DNA from 2 places in the Colwellia sp. BRX10-1 genome. Region 1 is predicted to be linked to the other one. Evidence: predicted binding sites of a transcription regulator. Region 1 holds the regulator's gene; the other holds the start of a gene.
The links. The regulator sigma-54, encoded in region 1, starts transcription at its own class of promoters, with help from an activator protein. The targets are predictions, from matches to a motif close to GTTGGCACGNNNNTNGNNT.
Positions count from the first base shown of each region.

Region 2: a site for sigma-54 is predicted at 6,209-6,227, ahead of H4J75_RS00500 (flagellar hook-length control protein FliK). Genes of this name have one in related genera too.

Region 1 covers NZ_JACGWC010000001.1:439,632-450,229, forward strand. Annotated here, with positions in the region: gene H4J75_RS01945 (ABC transporter substrate-binding protein) at 1-76, opposite strand, end outside; gene mlaD (outer membrane lipid asymmetry maintenance protein MlaD) at 106-573, opposite strand; gene mlaE (lipid asymmetry maintenance ABC transporter permease subunit MlaE) at 629-1,405, opposite strand; gene mlaF (phospholipid ABC transporter ATP-binding protein MlaF) at 1,405-2,211, opposite strand; gene H4J75_RS01965 (calcium/sodium antiporter) at 2,528-3,511, shown strand; gene H4J75_RS01970 (KpsF/GutQ family sugar-phosphate isomerase) at 3,555-4,520, shown strand; gene kdsC (3-deoxy-manno-octulosonate-8-phosphatase KdsC) at 4,522-5,067, shown strand; gene lptC (LPS export ABC transporter periplasmic protein LptC) at 5,064-5,630, shown strand; gene lptA (lipopolysaccharide transport periplasmic protein LptA) at 5,611-6,153, shown strand; gene lptB (LPS export ABC transporter ATP-binding protein) at 6,150-6,881, shown strand; gene H4J75_RS01995 (RNA polymerase factor sigma-54) at 6,961-8,469, shown strand; gene hpf (ribosome hibernation promoting factor) at 8,493-8,780, shown strand; gene ptsN (PTS IIA-like nitrogen regulatory protein PtsN) at 8,826-9,281, shown strand; gene rapZ (RNase adapter RapZ) at 9,313-10,167, shown strand; gene H4J75_RS02015 (HPr family phosphocarrier protein) at 10,181-10,456, shown strand; gene mgtE (magnesium transporter) at 10,576-10,598, shown strand, end outside.
Region 2 covers NZ_JACGWC010000001.1:107,706-118,303, reverse strand. Annotated here, with positions in the region: gene H4J75_RS00535 (sigma-54 dependent transcriptional regulator) at 1-21, shown strand, start outside; gene fliE (flagellar hook-basal body complex protein FliE) at 239-604, shown strand; gene fliF (flagellar basal-body MS-ring/collar protein FliF) at 668-2,389, shown strand; gene fliG (flagellar motor switch protein FliG) at 2,382-3,431, shown strand; gene fliH (flagellar assembly protein FliH) at 3,477-4,271, shown strand; gene fliI (flagellar protein export ATPase FliI) at 4,302-5,672, shown strand; gene fliJ (flagellar export protein FliJ) at 5,739-6,185, shown strand; gene H4J75_RS00500 (flagellar hook-length control protein FliK) at 6,319-8,436, shown strand; gene fliL (flagellar basal body-associated protein FliL) at 8,526-9,074, shown strand; gene fliM (flagellar motor switch protein FliM) at 9,118-10,188, shown strand; gene fliN (flagellar motor switch protein FliN) at 10,240-10,598, shown strand, end outside.

The DNA.
Region 1 (10,598 bases):
TGTCAACCGCTTTTGCTGTTGCACTAATACTCACCATTAATGCTAAAGCGATTATTACTGTAAATAATTTTTTCATTATATTACTACTCTCCATTGGTAAACCTGCTAGTCACTTCCTTGACTAAATAAAAATTGTCCTATTAATTCTTCTAATACTAATGCTGGTTTAGTATCTTCAATAAAGTCACCTGGAACTAGCGTGCCTACCGATTCATCAACAAAGCCAGGTCGTAAGCCAACATATTGCTCACCCAACAAACCTGCGGTTAAAATAGAGACCGACGTTGCTTCTGAAAAATTAATATACTGTGTATAAATATCTAAAGTGACTACCGGCGTATAATCTTTTGCATCGATGGTAATATGACTAACACGACCGACAACAACACCACCCACTTTTATCGCTGAACGAACTTTTAGACCGCCAATGTTATCAAACTTAGCATAAAGTTGATATGTCTCACTATTACCGGAAATACCGCTATCAGCAACTTTCAGCGCAAGCATAAGCAACGCAGCAATACCTATTGCTGCAAATAAACCTACCATTAACTCAATTTTTTTCGACACCATGTCTTCCACCAAACCTAAAATAAAAATTATTATAAAAATTAACTAACAGCAAACATTAACTCGCAAACATTAATGCTGTTAATACAAAATCTAACCCTAAAACCAATAATGATGATTGTACAACTGTTGAAGTTGTCGCTCGACTAATACCTTCTGATGTTGGTACACAATCGTAACCTTTATAAACAGCTATCCAAGTGACAACAAAAGCAAAAACAACCGATTTTATCACCCCATTAAGAATATCTTTTTGAAAATCAACTTGAGCCTGCATCACTGACCAGAATGTACCACTGTCTACGCCCAACCATTCAACACCGACGAGATGACCACCTAATATCCCTACGGCAGAAAAAATAGCGGCTAGCAAAGGTAAACTAATAAACCCTGCCCAGAATCTTGGTGCAATCACACGACGTAACGGATCAATTGCCATCATTTCTAAACTTGATAATTGTTCTGTTGCTTTCATTAAACCAATTTCGGCGGTTAATGCCGAGCCTGCACGTCCTGCAAATAATAATGCCGCAACCACAGGGCCTAATTCACGGAGTAAAGATAGTGCGACCATAGGTCCTAAACTGCCTTCAGCACCATAACCCACTAAAATAGTATAGCCTTGTAAAGAGATAACCATGCCAATAAATAAACCGGATACCACCACTATCATCAGTGAAAGTACGCCAACAGAATATAACTGCTGCACCAATAGAGGAAAGCCTTTACGTACATTCGGCACATGAAGCAATGCAGAAAGTAATAAAACTATTGCTCGCCCTAATCCCGTAATCGTGGCAATAATGTTATGACCTAAACTTTGTAAACTATTCATTATTTAGGCTCCTTACCCATTAATTCATCTTGATAAGGGGCGCTAGGAAAATGAAATGGTACGGGACCATCAGCTTCACCTTGAATAAATTGTTGCACCAGTGGTGATGTTTGCTTACTTATCTCTGACGGTGTGCCATGACCAATAATTTTCTTTTCAGCAATAATATAAATGTAATCAGCAATACTCATTACTTCTGTAACGTCATGTGAGACCACAACTGAGGTTAAACCTAATGCTTCATTTAAATCTTTTATTAAGCGAACAATAACACCCATTGAAATAGGGTCTTGTCCCGCAAAAGGCTCATCATACAAAATAAGTTCAGGGTCTAAGGCGATAGCGCGGGCAAGGGCAACTCTTCGTGCCATGCCACCAGAAAGTTCGCCAGGTGCTAAATTTCGTGCACCGCGTAAACCAACGACCTCAAGTTTCATTAATACCATTTTTTCAATTAACGATTCTGACAGGGTACTGTGTTCGCGCATCGGAAAAGCAATATTGTCGTAAACACTCATATCGGTAAATAACGCGCCACTTTGAAACAACATGCTCATACGTTTACGCGCTTCATAAAGTGCACTGCGTGATAATGTTGGAATATTTTGTCCGTCAAAAAGTATTTTACCTGAATTGGGTCTGAGTTGACCGCCAATTAAACGTAATAAGGTGGTTTTACCAATACCACTTGGCCCCATTATCGCGGTAACTTTTCCTTTAGGGATCGACAAACTAATATCATCATAGATCACTCGTTCATCACGTTTAAACGTAAGGTTCTGGATATCGACCAAGTTTTCAGGCATAAGATTTATATAACGTCACTGGTTGTTATTATTAAAGTCAGGTGAATTTTACCTGAGCAATCAAAAAACGTCATTAAAATTGCGTTAAAAATGTAAATAAAAATCGTAAGAAAGCGTGTAAAAACGTAATAAAGTGTAAGATTTTACTCTCAGAAGATATATTTTTGCTTTAATGAAATTTTTACTTTGGCTATTTTTTAACAATGGCATGTAAAAAAACCGCCTTTTGGGCACTTTTTTACCAAGATCTGATTATTTCTCTTTGTTTTTGCTTCGCAACCAGCGACAATTTACGCTCTTAATATAGGAGCCCTTAATGTTATTACAGATTCTAATTTTACTTGTTTCACTTGTTACTCTGGTATGGAGTGCTGATAAATTTGTTTTTGGTGCCTCATCATTAGCAAGAAATTTTGGTATCTCACCGATGATTATTGGTTTAACTATTGTTGCCATGGGTTCATCTGCTCCAGAAATGATGATTGCAGCGACAGCATCTTTAGACGGTAACAATAATACAGCTATCGGTAACGCAATCGGTTCAAACATTACTAACATTGCTTTGGTACTCGGTATAACAGCATTATTTCAACCTTTAAACGTATCCTCATCAACGGTAAGACGAGAAATTCCATTAATTTTAATTGTTACCGCCCTAGCCTATTGGATGCTTTCTGACGATTACTTTGGCTTTAACGAAGGCTTATCACTGATGATCGGCTTTTTTGTTTATATATTTGCGTTACTTTTTATCACCATAAGAGCCTCTAAAACTCGGCCAATTGATGATCCATTGATCATTGAAGCTGAACAAGAAGTGCCAGACGCGGTTAGCAAACCTAAATCTTTACTTTGGCTAGTCGTTGGTATTATTTTCTTACCTATGAGTGCTAGCTACCTGGTCGATTCATCCGTTTTTATTGCTAAAGCATTTGGCATCAGTGACTTAGTGATTGGTTTGACCGTTATTGCCGTTGGCACAAGCTTGCCAGAACTTGCTGCAAGTATTATGAGTATTATCAAGAAAGAAGATGATTTAGCGCTAGGGAGTATTATTGGCTCTAATATCTTTAATATTTTGGCCGTACTCTCGCTCGCTGGCTTAATTGCACCGGGCGAAGTAGATTCAGATGCCGCAGCACGTGACGCTCCTTACATGCTTGGAGTTACCGTATTATTATTTATACTGTGTTTTACTCGTCGTGCCGGAAAGTTTTGCATTGGCCGCTTAAAAGGTTTGTTATTAATAGGCGCTTTTATCGCTTATCAAGCGCTACTTTTTAGTCAAATAAAGCAATAACAAACACTATAATAGCAATTTACAAAATAAAAACGGGCTAATAATGAACGATTTCAAACAACTAGCGTTAGACGTTATTCACATAGAACAACAGGCTATTGCAGAGTTAGCCCAGTACATTGATGAGAACTTTGAATATGCCTGTCAGTTAATGTTTAACTGTAAAGGTAGGGTTATTATTGCTGGCATGGGCAAGTCAGGCCATATCGGTGGCAAGATTGCTGCAACGCTGGCGAGCACCGGCACACCTTCTTTTTTTGTTCACCCTGGTGAAGCAAGTCACGGTGATTTAGGTATGATAACCGGTGATGACGTCGTGTTAACTATTTCGCACTCGGGCGAAACCAGTGAAGTGTTAGCAATAGTGCCAGTCATAAAACGTATTGGCGCTAAACTTATTGCGATGACGGGGAATCCAGCCTCAACCTTAGCAAAACTAGGCGATACCCATGTCTGTGTTGCTGTTTCACAAGAGGCTTGTCCACTAGGATTAGCGCCAACATCAAGTACCACAGCAACCCTAGTAATGGGTGATGCACTCGCTGTTGCCTTATTAAATGCTCGCGGCTTTACCGCTGACGACTTCGCACTCTCTCATCCCGGTGGTAGTTTAGGAAAACGCCTATTACTGCGTCTTAGTGATATAATGCATAGTGGTGAGCGCTTACCAACTGTAAATGCTAATGCTAAAATTAAGGATGCGTTGGTTGAAGTATCATTAAAAGGTTTGGGGATGACGGCGGTAGTCGACGAGAGTGGTCAATTACAAGGCTTATTCACTGACGGAGATTTACGTCGTATTCTTGATGAACGTATTGATATACATCTCGATACTATTGCATCTGTGATGACAAAAAATCCCACTGTGGCTCATCAAGATATGCTAGCCGCCGAAGGCTTAAAAATCATGGAAGACAAAAAAATTAATGGTTTAATTATTGTTAATGACAATAATATACCTATTGGCGCAATGAATATGCACGACTTACTAAAATCAGGTCTTATCTAATATGCAAACACTCTATGGCGAAATTACTGACACAGCATTCAATACCATGAAAACAATAAAGCTGCTGATATGTGATATTGATGGCGTTTTTTCTGATGGCCGTATTTATTTGGGTAACGATGGTGAAGAATTAAAAGCTTTTCACACTAAAGATGGCTACGGCATAAAAGCATTAGGCGCCAGCGGTGTCGATGTAGCGGTGATCACCGGGAGAACATCAAATATTGTCGCAACACGTATGTCAGCCTTAAATGTTAAATATATAGTGCAAGGTGAAGAAAATAAATTACCCGCCTTGAAAACGATGGCTAAGCAATTAAAGTTATCCCTCGAGGAAATTGCTTATATTGGTGATGATATGCCTGATTATGAGTGTATCAAAGCCGTAGGCTTGGGTATTGCTGTTCAAGATGCCCACCCAAGTATTTTATCTATCGCAAATTACACCACTTTTAACCATGGCGGTTTTGGTGCTGTTCGAGAAATATGCGATTTAATCATGCTTAGCCAAAACACCTTAGCAAATGCTTCGGGTGCGAGTATATGAATCGACTTTATAGTTTAACCTTGTTGTTTTTTCTAATTGCGGGAGGCGTTTACGGTATAATTGAATGGAGAAATTCCTCAGCACCACAATTACAAGCGATTGATAAGACGCTGACCCCTGATTTTATTGCCGAAAATTTACACAGTAATGTTTATAAACATCAAGGAAGTTTAGCTTATGTTGTTGATGCCCATCGTATGGAACATTACCCTGAGTTAAGTATTACCAACTTTGAGTTTCCTCAATACACACTTCATCCCAAAAATGATGCGCCCGCATGGAAAATATCTGCCAATGAAGGCATATTATACAATAACAACCGGGTAAAATTAGCAAAGCATGTCCGCCTGTTAGCAACAGATCCCGATAGCTTATTACAAGAAGTTCAAGGAAAATACTTTGAACTTGATCTAAAAACTAACATCATAAGTTCAGAACAAGAAATTAAAATTATCGGTAAAGGATTTACCATCGATGGTAAAGGTTTAATTGTCGACTTAAACACCAACCAAATGACACTAACTAAACATGTGAAATCAATTTATGAAATTGTTAAAAAATAGCCTACTGTGCTTATTGTTATCAACTCCGCTATTTTCGTCAGCTTTCGCTGAAAAATTTGATATAAAACAAAAGATTGAAATTAACGCTTCAAGACAAGCCGTTGATCTTAAAAATAAAATATTCAGCTATATTGATAACGTGGTGATCACTCAAGGTTCATTAGTTATACGTGCTGATTTAGTACAAGTGCTGACTCAATCTGGCAGTGAAGAAAAAACCTATATCGCTAAAGGGAAGCCAGCAACCTTTAAACAAACCTTAGCCGATGGTACTCCTCTTAGCTTACAAGCAGACGAAATAAGATATGAGCCCGCAAATAATTTAGTGATAATTTCAGGAAATGCGTTATTACAGCAAGAAGGTAGTGAGGTTAGTGGCAGTAGAATTACTTACAATATTGCCACTCAGTATGTTAATGCTGAAAGTAAATCTAACGAACGCACTAAAACGATTTTTCAGCCGAAAGAAAAAATTAAAGCGACAACCACAGACGCGAAAACTCAGGAAAAAATTAATTTATGAGCACTAGCACCCTAATGGCAAAAGGCCTTGCCAAAGCCTATAAAGGCAGAAAAGTGGTTAAAAATGTCAGTATGCAAGTTTCAGCAGGACAAATAGTCGGTTTACTGGGCCCAAATGGTGCCGGAAAAACAACTTCTTTTTATATGATTGTGGGTTTAGTTGAAAGTGATAGTGGCGATATTATCTTAAATGACGAAAACCTGACGTTAGCGCCTATGCATGAGCGTGCGAGAAAAGGCATCGGATATTTACCACAAGAAGCCTCTATTTTTCGAAAACTCAGTGTTTACGACAATATTATGGCTATTTTACAAACACGAAAAGAATTATCAGATGCTGAACGCGAAGAGAAATTAGAACATCTTGTTGAAGAATTCAACATAGGTCATATCAAAGATAATTTAGGCATGAGCTTATCTGGTGGTGAACGCCGCCGAGTAGAAATTGCTCGCGCATTAGCTGCTGAACCAAAATTTATTTTATTAGATGAACCTTTTGCTGGTGTTGACCCAATTTCAGTAGGTGATATTAAAAAAATTATTCTACACTTAAAAGAACGTGGCATTGGTGTGTTGATCACTGATCACAATGTACGTGAAACTCTCGATGTATGTGAACATGCGTATATTGTTAGTCATGGTGAACTTATTGCAGAAGGTACTGCAGATCAAATTCTTGCAAATCAACACGTAAGAGATGTATACCTTGGTGAACAATTCACGCTATAGTAGTCAGTAAATGAATAGTATCTTCGTATGAAAAAAACGAAAATATCCCATTAAAAATAATAGGAAGTTAATGACCTAAATGCGCCCTACTCTACAACTCCGCATAGGACAACAATTAACCATGACGCCACAGTTGCAGCAAGCAATCAAATTGCTGCAACTGTCTACGTTAGAGCTTCAACAAGAAATTCAGGAAGCCTTAGAAAGTAATCCATTATTAGAAATGGATGAGTCTTCAAATAATCCCGAAGATAAAAGTACTGACAACCTTGAAGAAGCTCACACTGCCGGTACTGGTGACGTTAAAGAAGCCCCTGCTTCTGATGGTAGCGAAGACGCTACGCCTACCATTGATGAAATCACCACCACTGAAGCCATGGACAAGAACGATATCCCTGAAGAATTAAACATGGATACCACTTGGGATGATAACTACACGGCTGGTGCAGCAAGTTCAAGCTCAGGCCCAGCTTCAGAAGATTATACTTACCAAGGCGAGACTCAAGACTCCATTCAAGATCATTTGCGCTGGCAAATGGAATTAAGCCCTTTTACCGAAACAGACCGCGCTATAGCGACAGCAATTATTGATGCTGTTGATGACGCCGGTTACTTAACGGTATCTAGTGAAGACATTTTAGAAAGTGTTGCCATTGAAGGAGTAGAGCTTGATGAAATTGAGGTGGTACTAAAACGTATTAACCTCTTTGATCCTGTCGGTGTCGCTGCTCGTTCTATTTCAGAATGTTTAATCATTCAACTTAATCAATTTGACCCCGCTACACCTTGGTTAGCAGAAAGTAAGTTAGTTTTGCGTGACCATATTAATCTACTGGGTAGCCGAGACTATCGTACATTAATGCGTAAAACTCGACTGAAAGAAGAGCAACTGCGCGAAGTGGTGCGCCTTATTCAATCACTTGATCCTAGACCAGGCGATAGTGTGATGAAGAGTGACGATCAGTATGTTATTCCTGATGTTTCTGTTGAAAAGAAAAATGGCCGTTGGGTGGTCGAATTAAATCCTGATACTGCGCCAAAACTTTCGGTGAATCAGCAATATGCTTCGATGTCACGTTCGATGAAGTCGACAGCTGACACACAATTTATTCGCTCAAATTTACAAGAAGCTAAATGGTTTATTAAAAGCTTAGAAAGCCGTAATGATACCTTATTAAAAGTGTCAAACTGTATTGTGCAACGTCAAATTGGCTTTTTTGAACATGGTAATGAAGCCATGCGTCCAATGGTTTTAAATGATATTGCCGAAGCTGTCGATATGCATGAATCAACCATTTCACGAGTGACGACACAAAAGTATATGCATACGCCACGTGGAATTTTCGAACTGAAGTTTTTCTTCTCAAGCCATGTTGGCACCGAAAGCGGTGGCGAATGTTCATCAACAGCTATTCGTGCATTAATCAAAAAATTTGTTGCTGCCGAAATCCCAGCAAAACCACTTAGTGATAGTAAAATGGCTGATTTATTAGCCGATCAAGGGATAAATGTAGCTCGACGTACCATAGCAAAATATCGAGAGTCACTTTCTATTCCACCTTCTAACCAACGAAAAAGTTTACTTTAACGAAAAGATGAGGAATTAAGCTTATGCAAATTAATCTTTCTGGCCACCATGTTGACATTACCGAAGCTTTACGAGAAAACGTCACGACTAAGATGGCAAAATTAAGCCGACATTTTGATCATATCAATAATGTTCATGTTGTTCTCACCGTTGAAAAATCAAATCAAATTGCTGAAGCGACTGTTCACGTTAGTGGCTCTGATTTACATGCAAAAGCTGAAAATGCTGACATGTATGCCTCTATTGATAGTCTTGTTGTTAAGCTTGACCGGCAAATATTGAAGTACAAAGGTAAAACGAATCAGCATTAATGCTGTTTATCGCCTGTTCACTCACCAAAGAATCTAAGTAGTATAATGAAGTTGCAAGATATCCTTACCCTTGATTGCACCCTGTGTGCGATTAAGGGTACAAGCAAAAAAAAACTCCTTGAAATAATTAGCACAACTGCGGCAAAAAAATTCGACAATATTGATACTCATCAATTATTCGAAAGCTTAATGGCGCGTGAAAAGGTTGGCTCTACCGGCATAGGAAATGGCATTGCGATTCCTCATGGTCGATTAACTAACACGTCACAAGTTATTGCTGTATTGCTGACCAGTGAACAAGCCGTTGAATTTGATGCGATAGACAACCGTGCTGTCGATATTATTATTGCGTTATTTGTCCCCGAAGAAAACTGCCAACAACATTTAGATACCTTACAAAGTATTGCGCAAATATTTAGTACTAAACAGTTCGCAAAGCAAGTAAGAAAATGCCAAAATTCGCAAGAGCTTTTTACTTTAATAAAGCATGCTAAACGTTAATAAAATCTAATAATAATCCAGGAAAACTCAAATGAAACTCTTGATAGTCAGTGGTCGCTCAGGGTCAGGTAAAAGTGTCGCCTTACGTGTACTCGAAGATTTAGGCTACTACTGTGTCGATAATATTCCGGTGAATTTATTGCCTGCATTAGCACATACCGTTATTAATGATTACGACAAGGTAGCGGTTAGTTTAGATGTACGTAACTTACCCAATGATCCTAATGACGTTTCAGAAATATTAGATTATCTACCAAAAACAGTAAAACTCGATATTCTGTATTTAGATGCTGATGACTCTGATCTTATTCGACGTTTTAGTGAAACGCGTCGTTTACATCCTTTGATTAAACAAAATATCCCACTCGACCAAGCCATCTCTTTAGAGAAAAAGCTGCTTGAGCCTATTTCCACGCGTGCGGGTTTGTATATTAATACCAGTCAGTTATCACCTCATCAATTATCTGATTTAGTGCGTGAGCGAATTTTGGGCAAAACCTCGGCATCTATGGTGGTGGTGTTTGAATCTTTTGGCTTTAAACACGGTGTACCACAAGACGCAGATTATGTTTTTGATGCACGTTTTCTGCCTAACCCTTTTTGGGAAACAGACTTAAAAGGTTTTACCGGTTTAGATCAACCCGTGCGAGACTTTCTTGCTAGCCAACCGATTGTCACTAAATTTATCTGGCAAATTAACAGTTTTATGATGACATGGTTACCCCACTTAGAAAGAAACAATCGCAGCTATATTACTATCGCCATTGGTTGTACGGGTGGAAAACACCGATCGGTTTATATTGCAGAAATATTAGCAAACAATCTTAGAAAAGAACGCGAAGATGTCCAGTCTCATCATCGCGACATTAAAATACAAAGCACTTAATAACGGTCACTGTATGCCAAAATATAATAAATCATTAACCATTAGCAATAAACTGGGATTACATGCACGTGCTGCCACTAAACTTGCCCAGTTAAGCCAAAAGCTTAATGCTAACGTTACTATTTGCTTAGAGGGCAAAGAAGCTGATGCCAGTAGTATTATGGGGTTAATGTTACTGGCCGGTGGCTTTGGAAAAACCGTAGAGGTTATTACCCAAGGAGAAGATGCTCAACAAGCACTTGACGATGTATGCCAGTTATTTTCTGATAAATTTGATGAAGACGAATGATAAAAAGACTGAATAAAAAATAAAGTTACGTTATCATTCATTACAACACCTTAGCCAGCGCATCTTGACTAAGATATAAACAATATAATTTTCGTATTACTGCGGCACAGGAAAACTTTATGCCGGAAATATCAGAGCAACA
Region 2 (10,598 bases), 330 kb from region 1:
GGCATTCAAATACCAGCCTAACAATCGCTCAAAAGGGTAATTTTCCTATAAAGCCAATATTTTCATTTAAAATATTGGCTTTACTGCTATTTGCAGTTTTCACTCATTAAACCTTCCATAACCTCGATAATTCTTTAATTCTCATACTGGCACCATGCTTGCAATATCATCGTTATATCGTTACTTAAACCGTTATTTATAGGCTTAGTAGCAAAAAATTGACACAAGTGAGTAGCTCATGAATATCGATACCAATTCTTTATACGCACAAATGCAAAGTATGTCGCTTGGAAACTCTTCGGTGCAGGGGGCTTCATTTGAAAAAATGGGCAATAACCTTGGCATGGGAGACAGTGCTATTCCAGCGCTGAATAAGTCGACCAGTAATTTTGGCGATATGCTTAAAGATGCGGTGAATAATGTCAATGATATTCAAAAAGAGTCTGGAGCAAAGAAAATAGCTTTTGAAATGGGCGACCGAAGCGTTACGCTCGCTGATACCATGGTTGCTTCCGCTAAAGCTGGTATTGCTTTTGATGCCACCGTACAAGTACGTAATAAGTTTGTTGAAGCATATAAAGAAATAATGAATATGCCAGTTTAACAATACCTTAGTATAAAATAGATAGTATTTCGTAATAAAATCAAGTGGTAGTGGAGAAATTAAGTGGCTGATACTGATAATAATTCAATGGTTGCTGCCGATGGCGGCACCGGGTTAATGGCAAGTGATGGTGCTGATAATATGGCTGATGAGCAAAAATCAGGCTTTGCTTCTGCTATGGGTAATGTCGATTTATTACGCCAAGTCACCTTAATTATGGCATTAGCAATTTGTTTAGCTATTGCTGTTTTTGTTATTATGTGGGCAAATCAAGCCGAATATAGATTTCTTGCCAAACAACCTACCGAACAATTAATCAAAACAATGGACTTTCTAGACGCTAACCAAGTGGATTACCGTCAAGCAAACAACACTATTTCAGTACAAAGTGATCAATATCAAGAAATTAAAATTTTACTTGCTCGTGAAGGTTTATCTGATGAACCAACAGAAGGTAGTGAAATTATTATGCAAGATATGGGTTTTGGTGTCAGCCAGCGCCTTGAAACAGAACGTCTTAAGTTTTCTCGTGAGCAGCAATTGGCTCGCACCATTGAAGAACTGCAAGCTATCTCTAGAGCAAAAGTTTTACTGGCGATACCCCGCGAAAATATTTTTGCTAAACGTACCCGCAGCGCATCTGGCACTGTGGTACTAACTATGCGTAAAGGGCGGATGTTATCTGAAGAAGAAGTTGACTCTGTTGTTGATATTATTGCTTCTGCCGTTCAGGGTATGGAACCTAACCGAGTTACAGTGACAGATCAAAATGGTCGTTTACTTAATTCCGGCTCACAAACCTCTGTTTCTTCTCGCTCACGCAAAGAGTTTGAAATGGAGAAAAAAAGAGAAAATGAATATTTAAACAAAATAGACAGCATACTCATCCCTGTCGTTGGTTTAGGGAACTACACCGCACAAGTTAATGTGACCATGGATTTCACCTCAAGTGAAGAAATGCAGCGTCGTTATAATTCAGATTTACCGGCACTGCGCAGTGAAATGAAAGTTGAAGACAACACGATTGGCGGTTTACTTGGTGGTATTCCTGGAGCGTTAAGCAATCAGCCACCACTTGATTCAAATATTCCAGAAAATGCGAATGGTGGTGCACAACAAAGATCAATGCCTGGTCGTAAACACCTTGAATCAACAAAAAATTATGAATTAGACGAAGCTATCAGCCATACCAAACAACAAGCAGGTGTCGTTCGTCGAGTAAGCGTTTCTGTTGCACTTGATTACTTGGCAACTGCTGATGCTGAAGGCGCGATTACCGATTCACCGAGATCTGTTGAAGAAATGTCAAATATTCGTCGCTTATTACAAGGGAGTATTGGTTTTAATTTACAACGTGGTGATGTATTAGAAGTCGTTACCTTGCCATTCTCTCGTCAAATTATTGAGGATGCTCCTAAAGTTCCTTTCTATGAGAATGCCGACATATTAAAGTTTTTCAAATTAGGCATGGGCGCATTAGTCATTATTGTATTGATACTTGCCGTTGTTAAACCTATGCTTAAACGTCTTATTAACCCTGATCAAACACCTGATGACTACGGTGATAAATCACTCGATAGCCACATTGATTTGGGTGATGAAACCATGGATATGCTAACATCAGACTTTGATGCGGCGGCAGTAGGTTTTGCACCTGATGGTAGTTTACAATTACCTGATTTACATCGCGATGAAGATATACTAAAAGCTGTTCGAGCGCTTGTTGCTAATGAGCCTGAACTTTCCTCTCAAGTGGTTAAAAGTTGGTTGAACGAAGATGAGTGATGAAATGCAAGAGTTAGCCCCTGCACCTAAGGGTTTTGACGTTGACAAACTTGATGGTGCAGAGAAAGCTGCGATATTATTGCTAAGCTTATCTGAAGAAGATGCCGCGCAAATATTAAAACACTTAGAGCCTAAGCAGGTTCAACAAGTGGGCATGGTTATGGCTGCCATGGAAGATTTCACCCAAGAAAAAATTACCGCTGTTCATAAGCTCTTTATCCATGAAATACAAAACTTCAGTACCATTGGCTTCCAAAGTGAAGAATTCGTTCGCAAGGCATTAACTGCAGCATTAGGTGAAGACAAAGCCGGCAATTTAATTGATCAAATTGTCATGGGAGGCGGTGCAAAAGGTTTAGATTCATTGAAATGGATGGACTCAAAACAAGTAGCCAATATTATTCGTAACGAGCATCCTCAAATTCAAACCATTGTACTTTCCTATTTAGACCCTGATCAATCGGCTGAAATTATGAGCCAGTTTGCCGAAAAAGTGCGTTTAGATTTAATGATGCGTATTGCTAACCTTGAAGAAGTTCAACCGGCAGCATTACAAGAACTTAATGAAATTATGGAAAAACAGTTTGCCGGTCAAGCAGGTGCACAAGCCGCTAAAATGGGTGGTTTAAAAGCAGCAGCTGACATTATGAACTATTTGGATACCAATGTTGAAGGCATGCTAATGGATTCAATTCGTGAACATGACGAAGAGATGAGTCAACAAATTCAAGACTTGATGTTTGTTTTCGAAAACCTTGCCGATGTAGACGACCGTGGTATTCAAGCGATATTACGTGAAGTACAACAAGATGCGTTGATGAAAGCAATTAAAGGCGCAGATGATGTACTGAAAGAAAAAATTATGGCTAATATGTCCAAACGTGCCGCTGAAATGCTGGCAGATGACCTTGAAGCTATGGGACCGGTGCGTATTAGTGAAGTTGAAGCCGCACAAAAAGAAATATTATCTGTTGCTCGACGATTATCTGACGCTGGAGAAATTATGCTTGGTGGCGCTGGTGGTGGTGATGAGTTCTTATAAACCTTATATTTTTAGGTCAGTCAAAACTTACTGTTATAAAATATTATGAAATTATTAAATAAATCGAATGCTGAAGTTATTAAACATAATCCCGAACAAGAAACCGATGTTTGGTCATTGCCGACGGTTAAATCTGAAAATAAAATTAAAGATGAAACAACCAATGCTATGGGAAAGAAAGCCGCTTGGCGTTTCGAGCCCCCTGAAGATTTTGTTGAAGAAGAAATCGCGCCATTAACGGCAGAAGATATTGAAAACATTCGTCAAGCTGCATTTGATGAAGGCCTTAATCAGGGCAAGGAAGAAGGTTTTGCTAAAGGTTATGAAGAAGGTAAAGTCTCTGGTCATGAAGAAGGTATGGTACTTGGTCACCAAGAAGGTCTTGAAACTGGCTTAGCCGAAGCAAAAGAAAGTATCGATGAACAATCAGCTGCATGGGCGTCACTTACTGAACAGCTTCATAAGCCATTACTCGATGTCGAAAAAAATGTTGAACAACAATTACTTCATCTTGTCGTAGAACTCACCGAAGCGATTACCTTAGAAGAAGCTAAAACTAACCCTGATATTATTATTGCTGCGATTTCTGCGGGTATAAAAGCTTTACCCAGCCAAGAAGCGCAAACACAAATTTTATTACACCCCAACGATATTAAACGTGTTGAAAAGCAATTTGGCGCTAAACATGTGCAAGAACAAGGTTGGCGTTTACTCGCTGCCCCGCAATTAGTTCCGGGTAGCTGTCAAATTGAAAATAGCACCTCTAATATCGATCTGAGTGTTAAATCTCGAATAAAAGAAGTATTGGACTCGTTTTTGCAAGATGCACTACATCAGTAATTTCTTGTACAAAAGAGTCAAAATACCGCTATGGTTGATATTTCTCGCCTTAATGAAAGACTAAAAAACTGCCAAGAGTTTGTGCACCCGCATAAAGTCTCTGTTGCTGGGCGTTTAGTCCGAGTAGTCGGATTAACGCTTGAAGCTGTTGGCGTAAAAGCGGCAGTTGGTAGCCAATGTTTAGTCGAAACGGCACAAGGCGATTTAATCGCTGAAATTGTTGGTTTTTCTAAAGACATAACTTTTCTAATGCCAGAGCAAAGCTTACAAGGTGTTTTACCGGGTGCGCGCGTTGTGCCACTGACAACTAAAGCTCGCTTACCCTTTTCAATGGATTTACTTGGCCGAGTCGTTGACGGTGTTGGTAAACCACTCGACGGCAAAGGGCCAATCAAGAACTCAGGCAACTATCAAATAAACAATAAGCCGATTAATCCGTTATCAAGGCGTGGTATCACTGAACCACTTGATGTTGGTGTGCGCGCTATTAATAGTTTTTTAACGGTTGGTATTGGTCAGCGTATGGGCTTATTTGCCGGTTCAGGTGTCGGTAAAAGTGTCTTGTTAGGCATGATGACACGCGGCACAACTGCTGATGTTATCGTTGTGGGGCTAATTGGCGAACGTGGTCGAGAAGTTAAAGAGTTTATCGAAGAAATTTTAGGCGAAGAAGGGCGAGCACGTTCAGTTGTTGTTGCGGCGCCTGCCGATAATTCGCCATTAATGCGTTTAAAAGGCTGTGAAACTGCCGTACAAATTGCTGAGTACTTTCGTGATCAAGGTCTGAATGTCTTGCTACTGGTTGACTCGCTAACGCGTTATGCCCAAGCGCAACGAGAAATAGCACTGGCTGTCGGCGAACCACCGGCAACCAAAGGTTATCCGCCTTCGGTCTTTTCAAAGTTACCCCAACTTGTTGAACGAGCCGGTAACGGTGGCGATGGTCAGGGATCAATTACCGCATTTTTCACCGTGTTAACCGAAGGTGATGATTTACAAGATCCGATTGCTGATGCGGCGCGTGCTATTTTAGATGGACATATTGTTTTATCTCGTGCCTTAGCCGATTCAGGGCATTACCCCGCTGTTGATATTGAAGGCTCGATTAGCCGTGTTATGCCGATGGTGACCAGTGATGAGCATCAACAACTTGCTCGGCAACTAAAGCAAGTCTACTCACTCTATCAGCAAAATAAAGATTTGATTGCTATTGGCGCTTATAGCCGTGGTAATGATCCTCGCATTGATCAATCCATTGATTTAATGCCGGTGATCAAGTTCTTCCTACAACAAAAAATGTTGGAAATTATTCCTTATGATCAAAGCTTAACGCAACTTCAAGAAATACTTTCTGCAGCGCAAGCACACGCGCAAGCAAAACAAGGCCAGCAAAATGCCTAAACATAATAACGTTAACGCTATTTTCGAAAAATTGATTAGCTGTTTAGTATTATCTAGGAGGACGTTATGCCATTAAAGCAACTAAATACCTTACATCGCTATGAACAGGATAAAGAAAAAAAAGCAGCGCAAGCACTGCAAACTGCTGAATTTGAATACCAACAAAATCTTGAACGTTTACAAAGTGTCAGTGACTATCGTCTTGAATATATGAAACGTTTGAATGCTCGCTCTATGGTGGGTATTGATAGCGCGACGTTTAGTCATTTTCATGCCTTTATTGCCAAGCTCGATTATGCTGCTGGGCAAGTTGATATTGCGATTATGCAGAGTAAGGCGATGGTGGAAAAGAGCAAACAGCTCTGGCTAGCGCAGCGACAAAAAATTCAAGCGGTAGAATTACTGCTTGATAAAAAAACACAAGCGCTCACTCTTATCGCTAACAAGCAAGAACAAAAAATGTTTGATGAAATTGCTACTCAACAATTTGTCCGTCGTAAAATGCGGGGGTAAAGTGAATTAAATAGTAATTTCTAAGTGGAACAATACTTGCTTATTTAACTAATATAAAAAGTATTCGCAATAAACGACGTTGTCATCATTGTAAATATAGCTCAAATTTACCATTGAAATAAAAAGGTTTACTATGCCGCAAGTTACTCCATTAGCCATAGATATCTCGCCAAGTAAGGACTTTAGCCCTGTTCAGTCAGGAGCGATTAGCACATCCAAAAATTCAACTAAAGATTTTGCACAAATGGTTGACCAGCATTATCAAAGTCAACAAAGCGGCAAAAAGCAACAGGCAAGTGGCAATAACATGAAACTTGCTAGCGAAATTAATGCTGAAAAGAAAGTACCCCAAGAAAAATCTTCCACAACGGATGTGCAACCAAAAGAAAAGGAAATGGGTGGAGTTTCTGATGAGAAGGTTAATACAGAAATTAACCAAAGCGAAGCTTCAGAAAGATTGCCTTACGATGATACAGCGACTAGTGAAAAAAATGTTCGAGTAGAAAATAGCCAAGAAGAAACACCGGAACACAAAGCTAGCGGATTAATTAATCTTGATACAAATTCCACCGCACCTGAAAATACAGATAAAAGTACCGAGCAATTAATGTCGTTGTTATCTGCGTCACAACAACTATTAAATGATACGGTGAAAAATGACGGTACGATACCATCACAACTTAATGAAAAACCATCAATAGTTGTGGCTGGTAGTCATCAACAAGAAAAAACACAGTTAGCAGCAATGTTAAGGCAAGTGCTTGGTGGCAATAGCCAAGAAAATGTAGCGACCAGTGATAATACCCTAGCAAAAGATAGCCTTGCGCCAGAGTTAGCTAAATCATTAACCGTTCCAGTAACGGTTAACAGTGAAATGCCAGCAAAGAAAGTTGACCTAGCTAGCGAACCCAAAGTCGTTGCTGATAAAGTTGTGCAAGGGGAGGCTGAATTAGCTTTATCTGCATTATTGGAGAAAAAAACAAACAGTGAAGGACAAGCTCCCTCGCTAAAAACAACGAATGTTAATGGCCAACTTTCCACGCAATCCGTTCCTCCTGCTCAAAGCGAAACGTCGTTAAAAGCAGAGCCGATTGTAGATAAAACCAATAATGTACCGAAACAGGCGATGCCTTTAAGTGATCTTGAAGCGCTATTAGCGGATATGGAAAAAGCGCCCACGGATACTGAACTTGAACAAATTAAAGCTGCACTTATCGCCAATCAAGACAAAGCTATAATTCCTGATAAAAGTAATCAAAGTATCAGCAATAGTAAAACGTCGGTCGATAAAGAGTTGGCTGGAGCGGTATTGCCTGTAACCCTTAAAAATGAAAGCTTGGTTAACGAAATAGCAATTGATGCTGATAAGGTCAATACGGATAATGTTGTTTTTTCAAGTGTAGCTGTTCCAGGTGAAAAACAAGCTCAGGAAAATAACGCAAATAATAGTCGAGGGGTTAATCAGATAAACCAGAAAACCCTTGAAACACAAAATTTAAATGCCGGTGAACAATTTAAAGAGCCAGCTAAAGATCAGTCGGCAGAGCAACAAAACCAAAAGCAGGCACAAAGCTTAACTCAGCTTGATAAAGTGGCTAACAATGATGCTCAAGTCAAAGAAAAAACTATTAATGAAATATTTGATAAGAAACAAGTCAGTACAAGTATTGAGAATACTCTTAATAGAGATATGCATCGAGCCAATAATGAAGTAACCAAATCTACGGCTTCTGCGGAGGAAATGATCACTAAATTAACCAGTGACCATGTGCAATCAACGGCCCAATCAGCAACAAATGCCAAGCAAGTGACAGCGTTACAAAATGAAGCCCTATCGGTATACCGTAAAGACTTTACTGGCGCATTGAATGATAAAGTCATGGTAATGATGAACCAAAAGCTTCAGCAGGTTGAAATTCGTCTTGACCCACAAGAATTAGGTAATGTGAACGTAAAAATAAATCTGCAAAATGAGCAGGCGGTTGTTAATTTTACTGTTCAAAATCAGCAGGCTAAAGAAGCGTTCGATCAAAATTTAGGGCGATTAAAAGAGATGCTTGCTGAAAGTGGCGTCAATGTCGGTGATGCGAATGTCGAACAGCAAAGTAAACAAAATAATAATGAAGAAGAACTCGGTGAAGGTCGCCAAGGTGGTGGTGACGGTAACGAGAATGAATTTTCAGATTTAAGTGATACTCAAACACTACATTTGGTTAAAGGTTCGTCAACTGGTATAGATTACTACGCATAAATGACAAAACTCATTGGCTCGCTGACCATTCAACGATATAGTTGACTGAAAGTAATTTTAACATTTAAATAGATAATAAAGGCTTGATGATGGCTGATGATAAAGGCGAAGGTAAAGAATTAGAATTAGACGGTAAAGGCAAAAGCAAAAAGATGATCATTATCATTGCTGCTGTTGTGATATTGGCTGTTGGCGGTGGAGCGGCTTATTTTTTTCTGGCTGGAGATGATGCTGTTTCTCAAGAGCAACTTGATGCTGAGCTAGACGGTGATAGTGCCAGTGAAGGCGAAGCCGTTGAAAGTGTTAGTGCCAGTACAGGCTCTGCGCTTTATGTACCTATGCCAAGACCTTTTCGCTTTAATGTTCCTGGCGCTGCCCGCGACAGATTTGTAGAAATCAGAGTGCAATTATTAGTACGTGGCTCTGATAATGAAGAAGCGGCAAAGAAGCATGTACCATTAATTGAAAGTACTTTACTAGCGACTTTTTCTCAATCAAATGCCGATGATTTAGCAACCAGTGCCGGAAAAACCTCATTGAAACAGAAATCTTTAATAGAAGTTCATAAAATTATGAAAGAAGTTGAAGGTAGCAATGTGGTTGAAAAAGTATTATTTACCGGTTTTGTAATGCAATAAGGCTATGCGATAAAACAATGCATTTAATTAAAGAGACTATTCAGTGAGTGATTTATTATCTCAAGACGAAATTGATGCGCTATTACACGGTGTTGATGACGTTGAAGAAGAGGAGCTAGTTGAAGACTTTGCCCGTGAAGCTGGCAGCACGTCTGACTATGACTTTTCATCACAAGATCGCATTGTTCGTGGCCGGATGCCAACACTGGAAATGGTTAACGAACGTTTTGCACGCCATATGCGTATCAGTTTATTTAATATGATGCGCCGCACTGCTGAAGTATCAATTAATGGTATTCAGATGATCAAGTTTGGCGAATATGTTCATACCTTATTCGTGCCAACAAGCTTAAATATGGTACGTTTTCGCCCATTAAAAGGCACCGCATTAATTACCATGGAAGCACGGCTGGTCTTTATTTTAGTCGATAATTTTTTTGGTGGCGATGGTCGCTATCATGCAAAAATTGAAGGTCGTGAATTTACGCCAACAGAGCGTCGTATTATTCAAATGCTGTTAAAGTTAATTTTTGAAGATTACAAAGAAGCTTGGTCACCCGTGATGGATGTCTCTTTTGAGTATTTAGATTCTGAAGTTAACCCGTCGATGGCCAATATTGTTAGTCCTACCGAAGTGGTAGTGATCAGCTCTTTTCATATTGAACTTGATGGTGGTGGTGGTGATTTTCACATTGCTTTGCCTTACTCAATGCTCGAACCTATCCGTGAGCTACTTGATGCCGGTGTACAGAGTGATAAAGAAGATACCGACATGCGATGGTCGAAAGCCCTACGCGATGAAATAATGGATGTTCCCGTTGAATTAACCACTAAATTTATCTCTGTAGACCTACCTTTACAAAAGATTATGGACTTAGAGAAGGGCGATATTATTCCTATTGAGATGCCAGAACATATTACGGTATTAATTGAAGGTTTACCGTCGTTTAGAGCAAAACTAGGCCGTAGTCGCGATAATGTTGCGATTAAAATATCTGAAAAAATTAAACGTCCTGAATCAGTGAAAAACGAATTAACGATATTAACTAAAGGAGGTAAGCGCCTAGATAGCGACGCTGAATTACATCTTTTAGAAGACGATTTCGATTATTAATAATTTTATTAAAGCAGCAGTAAACAAAAAAATAAATTTGAGGCCAATGGCATGAGTGATAAAGACGATGATTTAGGCATGTGGGATGAAGCGATGGATGAACAAGCCGAAGCTGCAGCCAAAGCCGAAACTGTTGAGTTAGAAGAGCTTGAAGAAGATGCACCAATAACGGGTGATGAAAAACGTAAACTGGATGCGATTTTAGATATTCCGGTGACTATTTCAATGGAAGTTGGACGTAGTCATATTAGCATTCGTAATTTATTACAGTTAAACCAAGGCTCTGTTGTTGAGCTTGACCGAGTTGCGGGTGAATCCCTCGATGTATTGGTCAATGGTACGTTAATCGCGCATGGTGAAGTTGTTGTGGTAAACGATAAGTTTGGTATTCGATTAACCGATGTTATTAG